4 regions of the Nocardia canadensis genome follow, and region 1 is predicted to be linked to each of the others. Evidence: riboswitches for the same ligand, from Rfam matches in the RefSeq annotation. Region 1 holds a riboswitch; each other region holds the start of a gene.
What was found. A riboswitch is a leader RNA that binds a small molecule or an ion and turns the genes downstream of it on or off. The one in region 1 is predicted to bind S-adenosylmethionine.
Positions count from the first base shown of each region.

Region 2: linked by a shared signal. The riboswitch ahead of Q7X29_RS04285 (aminotransferase class V-fold PLP-dependent enzyme) and the one ahead of Q7X29_RS32815 (rhodanese-like domain-containing protein) in region 1 are both predicted to bind S-adenosylmethionine.
Region 3: linked by a shared signal. The riboswitch ahead of Q7X29_RS03860 (LLM class flavin-dependent oxidoreductase) and the one ahead of Q7X29_RS32815 (rhodanese-like domain-containing protein) in region 1 are both predicted to bind S-adenosylmethionine.
Region 4: linked by a shared signal. The riboswitch ahead of Q7X29_RS32240 (ABC transporter substrate-binding protein) and the one ahead of Q7X29_RS32815 (rhodanese-like domain-containing protein) in region 1 are both predicted to bind S-adenosylmethionine.

Region 1 covers NZ_JAVCWB010000010.1:2,066,568-2,069,765, reverse strand. Annotated here, with positions in the region: gene Q7X29_RS32825 (FAD-dependent oxidoreductase) at 1-715, opposite strand, end outside; gene Q7X29_RS32820 (Rv0361 family membrane protein) at 905-1,363, shown strand; SAM riboswitch class IV at 1,410-1,527, shown strand; gene Q7X29_RS32815 (rhodanese-like domain-containing protein) at 1,546-1,962, shown strand; gene Q7X29_RS32810 (O-succinylhomoserine sulfhydrylase) at 1,973-3,181, shown strand.
Region 2 covers NZ_JAVCWB010000002.1:223,439-226,636, reverse strand. Annotated here, with positions in the region: gene Q7X29_RS04295 (flavin reductase family protein) at 1-212, shown strand, start outside; gene Q7X29_RS04290 (excalibur calcium-binding domain-containing protein) at 250-384, opposite strand; gene Q7X29_RS04285 (aminotransferase class V-fold PLP-dependent enzyme) at 443-1,759, opposite strand; SAM riboswitch class IV at 1,808-1,922, opposite strand; gene Q7X29_RS04280 (MarR family winged helix-turn-helix transcriptional regulator) at 2,218-2,652, shown strand; gene Q7X29_RS04275 (Pls/PosA family non-ribosomal peptide synthetase) at 2,809-3,198, shown strand, end outside.
Region 3 covers NZ_JAVCWB010000002.1:127,852-131,049, reverse strand. Annotated here, with positions in the region: gene Q7X29_RS03870 (glycosyltransferase) at 1-332, shown strand, start outside; gene Q7X29_RS03865 (hypothetical protein) at 787-1,491, opposite strand; SAM riboswitch class I at 1,704-1,797, shown strand; gene Q7X29_RS03860 (LLM class flavin-dependent oxidoreductase) at 1,825-2,532, shown strand; gene Q7X29_RS03855 (ABC transporter substrate-binding protein) at 2,529-3,198, shown strand, end outside.
Region 4 covers NZ_JAVCWB010000010.1:1,955,277-1,958,474, forward strand. Annotated here, with positions in the region: gene Q7X29_RS32235 (ABC transporter permease) at 1-203, opposite strand, end outside; gene Q7X29_RS32240 (ABC transporter substrate-binding protein) at 203-1,366, opposite strand; SAM riboswitch class IV at 1,409-1,525, opposite strand; gene Q7X29_RS32245 (FMN-dependent NADH-azoreductase) at 1,747-2,373, shown strand; gene Q7X29_RS32250 (MFS transporter) at 2,351-3,198, shown strand, end outside.

The DNA.
Region 1 (3,198 bases):
CTTCGGAGCCCTCGTCGTAGTCGATGTCCTCGGGATCGACGATGACCTCGATCGTCGGCGAGTGGTCGAGTTCACGCAGCTCGAGCGGGGTGAACTTGGCCTGGGCGGGGCCACGGCGCCCGAAGACGTGGACCTCGACGGCCTTGTTGGCCTTGAGCCCCTTGTAGACGTTCGGCGGGATCTCGGTCGGCAGCAGCTCGTCACCGGTCTTGGCCAGCACGCGCGCCACGTCGAGGGCGACGTTGCCGACACCGAGCACGGCGACCTTCTCCGCGTCCAGCGGCCACGAGCGCGGCACGTCGGGGTGCCCGTCGTACCAGGACACGAAGTCGGCGGCACCGTAGGAACCGTCGAGGTCGATGCCGGGGATGGGCAGGGCGCGGTCGGCGTTGGCGCCGGTGGAGAAGATGACCGCGTCGTAGAACTGACGCAGGTCGTCGAGGGTGATGTCGGTGCCGTAGTCGATGTTGCCGAGCAGGCGGACCTGGTCTTTGTCGAGGACCTTGTGCAGGGCGGTGATGATGCCCTTGATGCGCGGGTGGTCGGGGGCGACGCCGTAGCGGATCAGGCCGAAGGGCGCGGGCATGCGCTCGTAGAGGTCGATGCTGACATCGGCATCGGACTTCATCAATGCGTCGGCGGCGTAGATACCGGCCGGTCCTGCGCCCACGATCGCAATGCGGAGCGGGCGGGTCGCTGCACTCTGTTCGGTCATTTTCTACGCGCACCCTTTGGTCGAGAACTGTTGACGGCGTCGATTTAGCTTAGGCTAAGTTGACGATCCGGCTGCTGGCAGCTGCCTTCCGAGTCGGCAGCGCACCGCATTCTGGCGATTCTATCTGCGGCGTTGTGGCCACCCGGCGTGCGGTGTGGTTGCCCGCACCGGGTCTGTCAGGATTACAGCATGAACGAGGAGCAGACAGGCTCGGACGACCAGCCCATCGTGGTGGATCAGACCGACAAGCGTTCCATCGTCCCGTTCGTCGCGGCCGCGGTGATCGCGGTCATCGTGCTCATCGGCATCGTGCTCGGCGGTCTGCTCTCGCCCGCTGAGAAAAATGTCACAGAGGCCGACCGTCTCGCCGCCGCTGTCACCAACTATATCGACGCGCGCTCGCGCAGCGAGCTGCGTCCGCCGGCCGGTGTCGCCTGCCCCGGCTTCGACGAGGAGAAATCCGGCCTGTCGGAGCGGCTCGGCGGCCCGAAATCGGCAGTGACGATCGACAAGAAGAGTTTCGACAAGGCGACGGTGAACGGCGACCGGGCCAAGATCGACGCCACCGTGCAGATCGGCGACACGTCCGCCACCAGCACCTGGAACCTGACCAGGGTGGACGGCACCTGGCTGGTCTGCACTCCGTAGCACTGTTTGACACGGTGACCTGTGCCGGGGCAATCTCAGATCGCAAGGTCATGAGTACCAGCGCCAAGCCCCGGCTCGCTGGTCGGCAACCCTCCTCCGCGGTGGGGTGCTCCGGGTGACGACCTGGCCGTGTGCCCGGACAACCGGCACGGCAAGAGCGGATTCACGCAGGAGGTTTCGACATGACTTACGCCGGCGACATCACCCCTGAGAAGGCGTGGGAGATCCTGACCGAGCACCCCGACGCGGTGCTGGTCGACGTGCGCACCGAAGGCGAGTGGGCGCAGATCGGTATCCCCGACACCAGTTCGATCGAGCGCCCGGCCCACTTCATCGAGTGGGTCGACGGCACCGGAACCCGCAATCCGAACTTCGGCGCGCAGCTCGAGCAGGCGCTGGGTGATCGGCCGGACGGCGCGCCGGTGGTGTTCCTGTGTCGCTCCGGCCAGCGCTCCATCGGGGCGGCGACCGTGGCGACCGCGGCGGGCATCACCCCGTCCTACAACGTGCTGGACGGTTTCGAGGGCGGTCCCGACGCGTTCGGGCAGCGCGGCAGCGTCGGCTGGCGCGCGGTCGGCCTGCCGTGGCGTCAGGCATAAGGAGAACAGCATGATCACCGGTGGTTCGTTCGACAAGCCACTGCCCGAGGGCGTCGGCCCGGCCACTCTCGGCGTCCGCGGCGGCCTGCGCCGCTCCGGCTTCGAGGAGACCTCCGAGGCGCTGTACCTGACCTCGGGTTTCGTCTACGAGAGCGCCGAGGCCGCCGAGGCGTCCTTCACCGGCGAGGTCGAGCACTTCGTCTACTCGCGTTACGGCAACCCGACCGTGGCCATGTTCGAGGAGCGCATCCGGCTGCTCGACGGCGCCGAGGCCGCGTTCGCCACCGCCTCCGGCATGTCCGCGGTGTTCACCGCGCTGGGCGCGCTGCTGAAGGCGGGCGATCGCCTCGTCGCGGCCCGCAGCCTGTTCGGCTCGTGCTTCGTGGTGTGCAACGAGATCCTGCCGCGCTGGGGCGTGGAGACCGTCTTCGTCGACGGTGACGACCTCGAGCAGTGGGAGCAGGCGCTCTCGGTCCCCACCCAGGCCGTGTTCTTCGAGACCCCGGCCAACCCGATGCAGACCCTCGTCGATGTCCGCAAGGTCACCGAGCTCGCGCACGCCGCGGGCGCGAAGGTGGTGCTGGACAACGTCTTCGCCACCCCGCTGTTGCAGCGCGGCTTCGAACTCGGCGCCGACGTGGTGGTCTACTCCGGCACCAAGCACATCGACGGCCAGGGCCGCGTGCTCGGCGGCGCAATCCTCGGCGCCCAGGACTACATCGACGGCCCGGTCAAGAACCTGATGCGCCACACCGGCCCCGCGCTGAGCCCGTTCAACGCCTGGACCCTGCTCAAGGGCCTGGAGACGATGCCGCTGCGTGTGCGCCAGTCCACCGAGTCGGCGCTGCGGGTCGCCCGGTTCCTGGAGACGAACAAGTCGGTCAACTGGGTGAAATACCCCTTCCTCGAGTCCCACCCGCAGCACGCCCTCGCCACCGCCCAGATGTCCGGCGGCGGCACGGTCGTCACCTTCGAACTGGCCGGCGACGACGGCAAGAAGCGCGCCTTCGAGGTCCTCAACCGCCTGCGCATCATCGATATCTCCAACAACCTCGGTGACGCGAAGACCCTGATCACCCACCCCGCCACGACGACCCACCGTGCGATGGGCCCCGAAGGCCGCGCCTCGATCGGCCTCTCCGACGGCGTGGTCCGCATCTCGATCGGCCTCGAGGACATCGAGGACCTCCTCGGCGACCTCGACCACGCCCTGCGCTGAGTCCGCGAATGCCCCGG
Region 2 (3,198 bases), on a different contig from region 1:
TGTGGACCACCCTCGACACCGGCGAACCGGTCCTGCACGGCACCCCCATCTGGCTCCGCGCCACCCTCCACCAACTCATCGACATCGGCGACCACACCCTCGCCGTAGGCCTGGTCACCCGAGTCCACGACGACACCAGGGAATCCCCGTCCGCCGCCCCCCTCCTCTACTACAACGGCAGATACCACCGCCCCACCGCCCTCGACACCTGACAACGCCGCTGCGCGAGCCGGGGCGCCGATCGGCAGGTCAGCCCCTGTCGCAAGCGATACCGTCACCGTCGGCGTCCAAGCCGGATCTGTAGCCGGGCTCGCCACGGTGGAGCGGCGCCGCGCCCGCGGCGCGCGCGGCAGCGCAGTTCTTGTAGGGATCACCGGGGCACATTCCCGATGGGGACAGAGCGGTGCGGCCGGACACGCACGTCCGACCGCACCGTGGCGGCTCAGCCGATGAGGCAGGGGGCGGCGCCGGTGAGGGCGGCGCCGGAGAGGGGGCGGGTTTCGGGAGTGGGGTTCCAGAGGCCGTCGGTGGCGGCGTAGGTCCAGGTGGGGCCGGATTCGACGAGGGTGGCGACGGCGGTGATCAAGCGGTCCACGTCGTCGGCGGTGGTGCCGAGGCCGATGCTGGCGCGCAGGGCGGCGTCGAGGCCGAGGGCCGCGAGGAGGGGGTGGGCGCAGAAGCGGCCGTCGCGGACACCGATGGCGTGTTCAGCGGAGAGGTAGGCGGCGACCTCACCGGGGGCATAGCCGGCCACGGTGAAGGCGACGATGCCGACACAGTCCGGGCTGTCGGACCAGATGCGGATCAGCTCGACGCCCGGGATCGCACCCAGCCCGTCGCGCAACCGGTCGGCCAGGAACCGCTCGTGGGCGACGAGCTCCTCCGGATCGATCGCGGCGAGCGCGTCGCAGGCGGCGGCGATGGCGGCCGCGCCGAGCACATTCGGCGAACCGGCCTCGTGCCGCTGCGGCGCCGCGGCCCAGTCGACCTGCGCCACACCGACTTCGCGCACCGCGCCACCACCGGCCAGGTGCGGCTCGCCGGCGTCGAGCCAGTCCCGCCGACCGACCAGCACACCGGCGCCGAACGGCGCGTACAGCTTGTGCCCGGAGAAGGCGAGGTAGTCGACGCCGGTCTCGCGCAGGGAGATCCGGCGATGCGGCGCCAGCTGCGCCGCGTCGACGAGAATCCGCGCGCCGCACAGGTGGGCGATGGTCGCCAGCCGCTCCAGCGGCAGCACCTCACCGGTGACGTTGGAGGCGCCGGTCACCGCGAGCAAAGCGGCGGGCTTGCTGCACAATTCGGCGACGACCCGGCGAATCGTCTCCTCGACGGTATCGGCGGCCCGCACGACCCGGCGCCCGTGCGCGGTCCACGGCAGGAAGTTCGCGTGGTGCTCGATATCGAGCACCACGGTCTCGCCGGGCACGCAGCCGGCCAGCAGGTTCAGCGAATCGGTGGTGTTGCGGGTGAACACGACGACCTGGTCGTCGGCGGCGTCGAGGAACCGGGCGACCGCGCCACGGGACGCCTCGTAGCACTCGGTGGAGATCCGCGAGGCGTATCCGGCGCCGCGATGCACGCTGGCGTAGTACGGCAGCAGCTTGGAAATCCGGTCGGTGACCTGCTGCAAGGCCGGTGCGCTCGCGGCGTAGTCGAAGTTGGCGTAGTCCTTGGTCCCGCCCTGCACGAGCGGAACCCGCAGGTCCGCACCGGAGACGGTGGCCAGGGCACAGGTGGGGTCGATTACTGCGGTCATGACGAAATCCCGTCGGCTCAGGGACTCGTTCCCGAAAAGGGTGCTGCGAGTCCGCGCTTGCCGCGCCCACTGCGGACGGCGGCCTGGTCGTCACCCGGAGCACCCCACCGCGGAGGAGGGTTGCCGACCAGCTAGCCGGGGCTTGTCGCTGGTACTCGTGACCTGTTTCGAGAGTGGCAGACGATCCGGCGAGCTGTCAACCACCCACGATCGGCCCGTCGGAACCGGTGGCACCCGCCGCGCTCGCGACGGCGACGACCCGCCCCACCGACCCGCGCCGTGACCGGTTCCGACATCCGAAAGGTAATCCTCACGGCCACAAAGGAATCGGACATCCCGGCCGAGACCCGATTGCCGCCGGATTGCCACCCGCCCGCGAATCGCCCAACAATCTGCCTCATCCATGATGGATGACCCAAATGATTGAGTTCCCCCACTATCTGTTAGGGTTGCCGATCATGTCCACGAACTCGAACCCCGTCCGCGGCCTGCCGCGCTATCCGGTGTACGCGCTCGGACGGCTCACCAAGGCACTGCACGCCGAGATCGACGTCCCGCTGCGCGATCACTGGGTGCTCACCTTCATCGAGGAGAACGCCGACCTGACGCAGAAGAAGGTCGGCGACGCCCTCGGCATCGACCGCAGCGAAGTCGTCCGGCTGATCGACGCGCTGGAACGCGCCGGCCTGGTCGAACGCACCCGCGACGGCAAGGACCGCCGCAAATACCGGCTGCGGATCACCGACGCCGGGCGCAAGCAGTGCAAGCGCACCGACCGCCTCATCGCCGACGCCACCGCGCGCGTGCTGGAGCGGCTCGATCCCGAGGAACAGCGCACCCTGCACCGGCTGACGCTGACCGCGCTCGGCGAATCACCGGATTCGCCGTCGTGATCGGCGCCGGCGGCACGCCTCGCGCTGCCGTCCGGCCACACCTTCTCCGAGTACCGTTGGCATCTGGTGACCATCCCGTTTGCCCTCCGGTAACCCGCCCGTGAAACAACAAACACCACCGATGGGGGTCGACCGATGAGAGGTGGACTGAGCGCCATGCTCGAGCCACGCACTGAGGACCCGGCGAGCCGGTTGCGTGATCCACTCCTGCGCGCCGATCTGGCCGCGCCGCCGCGCACCCTGGTAGACATCCTGACCAGCACCGCCCTGGCCCACCCCGACGCACCGGCGATCGACGACGGCACCGTCGTGCTCAGCTACATGGAGCTGATCGCCGCGATCGAGGCCAGGATGACCGAGCTGACCGCCGCGGGGGTGCGCCCCGGCGACCGGGTCGGCGTGCGGATGCCCTCGGGCAGCGCCGCGCTGTACGTCACGATCCTGGCCGTCCTCTACTGCGGCGCCGCCTACGTTCCCGTCGACGCCGACGACCCGGAGGAGCGGGCCCGGCTGGTCTTCGGCGAGGCCAGGGTGAGCGCGCTGGCC
Region 3 (3,198 bases), on a different contig from region 1:
GCCGGGTCGACGCCGGCGCCGCGGTGGGCGCGCTCGCGGCCCTGGCCTACTGGATCCCGCCGCTGGCCGCGCTCTGCGCTCGCGGCCGGGTCCGCCGCGCCGGACTGCTCGGCTACCTCGCCGCCGTGGCGGGCCGCCTCGCCGCCCGCGCCACCGAGACCCGGCAGCGGCCGACCCGCGCCGACCTCACCTCCGCGCTCGCCCACCCGCTGGGCGTGGCGCACTACTTGGCGCTGTGGACCCGGTCGCACTACCGCCATCGCACCGGCACGCTGCGCTGGAAGCAGCGCCCACTGGTCGCGCCGGAGACCGCGAGCGCCCAGCACGCCTGACGCGCCCGGCCGCGCTCAGCGATCGGTGATCCGCAACGAGAATTCGCCGCCCATCCCCCGGCTCGTCGTCAGGGTCAGCCGCAGCCGCGACATACCGTCGACGAGATCGCGATTGCCGCCCCGACGAAGATCCGGCCACAGCCACGAGATCCTCGAACCCCAAGCGATCCGGCGCCACGCGATCCGGCGCCACGCAGGAAGAGAGCAGATCCGCGGGACCACCCTCGAACATCGGGTCGGCGAAGGCCTTCGCGCGCAGGCGGTGGAAGGCGCGTGCGTATCGGGCCGTCGGCGCGTGCCCGGCGAAGGCGGCTGCCGCATGCGCTGATCCATCGGCCAGGACCAGCACCAGCATGGCGGCCAGGAACACCGTCGAAGCCGTTGGTGGCGTCGACCACCCGCTTGCCGCCGAGCGCGGCGGCGCGTGCGAGTCCGTCGAGTCCCCGCTGAGCCCTCAGGGAACCTCGGTGATCCCCACGGTCGGGAAGAAGAAGCAGGAGCGGCCCGCGTTGTCGGTGGTGCCGAAGACGGCGGCCAGGACGGTGCCGTGGCCGGTGTCGACCGGGACGGCCCGCACACCGCCGACCGGGATGGCGGCGAAGAGGAAGTCGCGGATCGCGGTCTCGGCGATGGGGCGCAGTTCGACGGGGACCTCGGGCGGGACCAGCGCGCGCACCACGTCGGCAATGGAGCCCATCGAGGCCAGCCCGCCGCGCCCGGTGCTGATATTGAGCCAGGCCACCTGCATGCCGGAGGTCTCGGTGGCCGCGGTGTCCGGTGCCAGGCCGTAGGGCAGGAAGGTGAACATCGTCTGGCCCGATTTCACGGCGGTGAGGTCGAGACCGGGGATCTGCACGGCGTTGGCGGGCCACGGGCCGGGCACCGCGCCCGCGACGGCGGGCACGAGCCCGAGGCCGTCGCCCGCGCAGTTCGCGGCGACCGTCGGGTACAGGAACGGTTGGATGCCCAGCGCTTTCAGGGTGTCGACGACGCTCTGATACGCGCCGAGCAGGTCACCGGGACCGGCGGTCGGGGTGGCGGCGGGCGCATCCCTGGTTACCGTCGCGGGCACGGCCGCCGCGGTGGGCGCGGCCAGCAGCAGCGCGGCGGCGCAGGCCGCCAGCGTGGTCAGGGCGGTGAAACGACGCGGCACGGTCACAACGCACTCCTCATCGACGCGGAGACATCCGACGCTACGCCCGTATCCGGCGGAATCCGCGCAGGTGAGGCGCGTCGTTTCGTCGGCGCGTCGCGGACAGTGTGCACCAGCGCCGCCCCGGTTCCAAGCTCTGCGCTCACGCTGATCCTTACCGTTGTGAAGTATCGCCGCAGTGCCACATGCTGATTCGGTACCGGCCCTGTGGTCGGTCACAACCATCCAGAGCGACCGAGAGACCTGGCTCCATGACGTCGCAGCAACCCGCCCGTTCCCGGGTGTGGGTGCTTCCGCCGGGTTCGATGGAGGAGCAAGAGTGGCGAGGTCTGCTGTCGCATGAAGTTTCTGTTGTTCACGCTGGTGACCCGGGCGGTGACCACGCTCAGCCTGTTCGACCCGGTGCGCGCGTCCGAGGACTACGCGACGCTGGACAACCTGGCGGATGGCCGGCTGGAGCTGATCATCGGCAAGGGCAACGGCCCCGCGCAGGCCCGGATCCGGCACGGCAGCGCGACCAGCCGCGAGTCGGTGGAACTGGCCGCGCGCCACGGTGATCCGCTGCTCTCGGCCGACGTCACCAACCCCATCGAGCCGTCTGCCGAACTGGTTCGCCACTATCGGCAGCGCTGGGCCCACTACGGCCGCGACCCCGCCGACGCGCTCGTCGGCGCGGGCACCGTGGGCTTCCACGTCGCCGCCACCTCCCAGCAGGCCAGAGCGGTCTCCACGCCGCTGTTCGAGGCGCGTCGCGCGCTGGCGCGAAAGCTGGGCCTGCCCCTGGTGTTCGACACCATCGACGACTTCCTCGCGCGCAGCTCCGCTCTGGTCGGCAGCCCGCCGGAAGTCATCGACAAGGTCGGCCGGTACCACGAGCAGCTCGGCCACGAGGTGATCCATCTCTCCGCCGAACGCGACGGTCGCGCCGACACCGACTACCTGGGCAGCCTCGAGCTGTTCCAGGCCGAGGTGGCGCCCGAACTGCGCCGCCGCATTCCCAGCCGTCCCCTGGCCGCAGGCCGCGAATTCTCTGGAGTCACCCCGTGATCGGTCCTCGTCATCGTTTCGCCGCCGCCGTCGGCGTCCTGGCTGTCGCCACCTCCGTGGTCGCGTGCGGCAGCGACACCGGCGGCGCGGGTGGGCAGGCCGGTCCGCCGCAGCCCGGCGGCACCCTGCGCTACGGGTTGTCCCAGGCCCCGTCGTGCTCGGATCCGGCCCAGGCCGGGTCGAACCAGACCATCTACGTCACCCGCCAGATCGTCGACTCGCTCACCGACCAGGACCCCAAGACCGGCGCGATCACCCCCTGGCTGGCCAAGAGCTGGGAGGTCAGCCCCGACGCCAAGGTGTTCACCTTCACCCTCGCCGACGGCGTCACCTTCAGCGACGGCACCGCGCTGACCGCGGATTCGGTGCGCGACACCTTCGACGCGATCGTCGAGCTGGGCGGTGCGAAGGCGCCGCTGGGCGCGAGCTACCTGACCAACTACGTCGGCACGACGGCGGTCGACAAGCTCACCGCCCGGGTCGAGTTCAGCCAGCCCAACGCCCAGTTCCTGCAGGCCTCCTCGACGCCGCAGCTCGGCATCCTGGGCCGGGCGACCAATGCCAAGCCGGCCGAGGCCCGCTGCGCGGGCGACAACATCGGCAGCGGCCCGTTCACCTACGCCGCCTACAGGCAGGACGTCTCGGTGACCCTGGCCAAGCGGGCCG
Region 4 (3,198 bases), 110 kb from region 1:
ATCGCGAGCACCAGCACGATGGTCAGCCAGAGCGGAAGGCCCTGCTCGGCGATGAACCACCAGCCCAGGATCGACCCGAGCGCGAACACCGCGCCGTGCGCGAAGTTGATGACATTGGTGACACCGAAGATGAGGGTGATGCCCACGGCGAGCAGCGCGTACGCGTTGCCGTGGACCACACCGGCGATCAGCGTGTCGAACATCAGCGGTTGCCGGTCGGCACGAACTTGCCTTCCTTCAGCACCAGCTCACGCGGGGTCACGCCCTTCGGGCGTCGCGTTTCCTGGTCGAAGGCGAAGGTGCCGAGGCCGATTCCGGTGAACTGCGTTTCGGTCCGGAGACCGTCGAGGATGCCCTCGCGGGTCGCGCCGCCCTTCTCGGCCGCTTGCGCCACCACGTGCAGCGCGTCGTAGGCGTAGACGTTGAAGTCACCCGGATCGGTGTTGAACTTCTTGCGGAACTTGGTGACGAAGTCCTGCACCTTCGGGTCCGGGTCGGCGGGGCTGAAGATTCCGTTGACGATGTCGCCCTCGGCGGCCGCGCCGGCCAGCGAGATGAACTGCGGGGTGTTCTGGCCACCGAAGAACTGGCCGGTGAAGCCCACATCACGCAGCTGCTTGACCACCAGCGCGCCGTCGGGGCCGTAGCCCAGGTGCACCACCGCGTCAGGGTTGGCCTCGCGGCCCTTGATCAGTATCGGCTTCACATCGGTGGAGTCGGGCAGGATGGGCGAGGAGTAGACGATCTCCACGCCCTTCTGCGCGGCGAATTTCTCGAAGAACTGGAAAGCCTGCTTACCCCAGTCGGTTTCGAGGTAGACCACCGAAACCTTCTTGGCTTTCTTCGACACCCACTCGGCATTGCGCTCCTGGAACACGTCGAGGGTGATCGACGGGCTCCACGAGTAGTCGCCCGCCTTGGTGAAGTCGACCGCGGAGTTGGTGAAGCCGTACTGGACGAGCTTGCCGCGGTTGTAGATCGGCGACGCCGCGATCGAGGCAGGCGAGGAGAAGTCGCCCAGCTCGGCGATGATCGACTTGTCGTCGACGAACTTGGTGGCGATGGGCACGGTCTGCTTGGGATCGGACTGCGAGTCCTCCCACTTCAATTCGACCTTGCGGCCGTTGATACCGCCCGCGGCGTTGATCTCGTCCAGAGCCAGCTCGAAGCCCTGTTGCCACAGGCGCCCGTACTCGGCCGACGGACCGGTCCGGGGCCCCGAGACACCGAAATATACCGGTCCATCGGCGGATTCGCCGCTACCGGAATCACTGCAACCGACCACCGCGGCGGCCACCGTCACCGCCGCCAGCGCACCGGCGACAATCTTGACACGACGGCGCGAGCCGATCGAGAACTTGCTCATTGCTGATTTTTCCTTCGAACATGCCGAACGCACGAAAGAACCCTTCGGCGCTTGCGCTCTCCCTGTCGAGAGCACCTGGTCGTCACCCGGGGCACCCCACCGCCGAGCGAGGGTTGCCGATCAGCGAGCCGGGGCTCGAAAGTGCTGATACTCGTGACCGTGGGAGGAAATGTAGCAGCAGGTCACGCGGCGTCCGGCGATTCATGACCACCACTGATGCCGTTCCGGGACAGTCGGATACGGCCCTAGCTGCGGCGATCGGCGCACGACCGATTTGCGATCAGCTCGAGACAAAAAGTGCCGGCCGAAATCGGTGACCGATCAGCGCAGCCTGCGACAAATCATTGTCGACGTTCACCCGGCTCGGTACTGCTATTCCCATGACCACTCTGCTGCACATCAACGCTTCCGCCCGCGGCGAATTCAGCCAATCCCGCGCTATCGCACAGACTTTCATCGAAGCCCTCGCCGCGCGGGATTCCGGCCTGCGCGTCGACACCCTCGACCTGTTCGACGCGGGCCTGCCCGACTTCGGCACCCACGCGGCCGCCGCCAAACTGGCCGTCTTCACCGGCTCGGAGCAGACGCCCGAACAGGTCGCCGCCTGGGAGCAGGCGCGCACCGTGTTCGACCGGTTCGCCGCGGCCGACCTCTACGTCCTCAACATCCCGATCTGGAACCACGGCGTGCCCTACATCCTCAAGCAGTACGTCGACATCGTCACCCAGCCCGGCTGGGCGTTCGCCTTCGATCCCGAGGTGGGCTACAGCGGCCTGCTCGAGGGCAAGCGCGCCGTCACCGTCTACACCAGCGGCGTGCACCAGCCGGGGGTGCCGATCCAGTTCGGCAACGACTTCGCCACCCCGTTCGTGCAGGACTGGCTGCGGTTCGTCGGGGTGAAGGACGTGGCCGAGATCCGCTTCGCCCCGACCGTACTCACCGAAGACCCCCAGGTCGGCTTCGACGCGGCTCAGGAACGTGCGCGTGAGCTCGCCGGCGACTACTGAGTCGACCGATCGGGGGTGGGCGCCGACCGGCCGGACCGTCGCGACGGTCTGTGCCGTCGGGATTCTCGTCGTCGGCCAGCTCTACGTGGTGTTGCCGGTGCTGGGCGACCTGGCCGCGGTGTGGGACACCTCCCGCGCCGCGGCCACCTGGACCACCACTGCGTTCGGGCTGGCCTACGGGGCGGGATTCCTGGTCACCGGTCCGCTCTCGGACCAGTGGGGGCGCCGCCCGGTGATCGTCGGGGGCCTGGCGGCGACCGCCCTGTCCACCCTGCTGGTGATAGCCGCGCCGAATCTCGGCGCCGGCCTCGCCGCCAGGGTGGCGCAGGGCTTGACCGCGTCCTTCTTCGCACCGGCGGCCTTCGCCTACCTCGCCGAGCGGATCGCGCCGCAGCGGCGGGTCTTCGCACTCACCTGCCTGACCAGTTCGTTCCTCGGCGCGGGCGTGATCGCGCAGGTAGTGGCGCAACTGGTCGACGACGCGTTCGGCTGGCGGGCGGTCTTCGTGGCGGGCGCGCTGGCGTTCGCGGTCTCGGCCGTCGTCTTGCGGCTGGTGCTCGAACCAGGGCAGCGGGCGGGCGGCAGCGCGTCGGCACGCTCGGTCGGCGTGGCCTTCGCGGCGCTGCTGCGCACGCCCCGCCTCGCCCTGCTCTACCTGAGCTGCCTGGCCGTGCTCGGGTCGTTCGTCGGCATCTACACCGGGATCCAGCTGGCCCCGCCCGACGGCATCGGCACCGGTAGCACGGCCCTGCTCGCCCTGCGGGCCAGCGCGATCCCGGCCATGATCGCGATCCCGCTGCTGGCGAGCAGGCTGGCGACGATCAA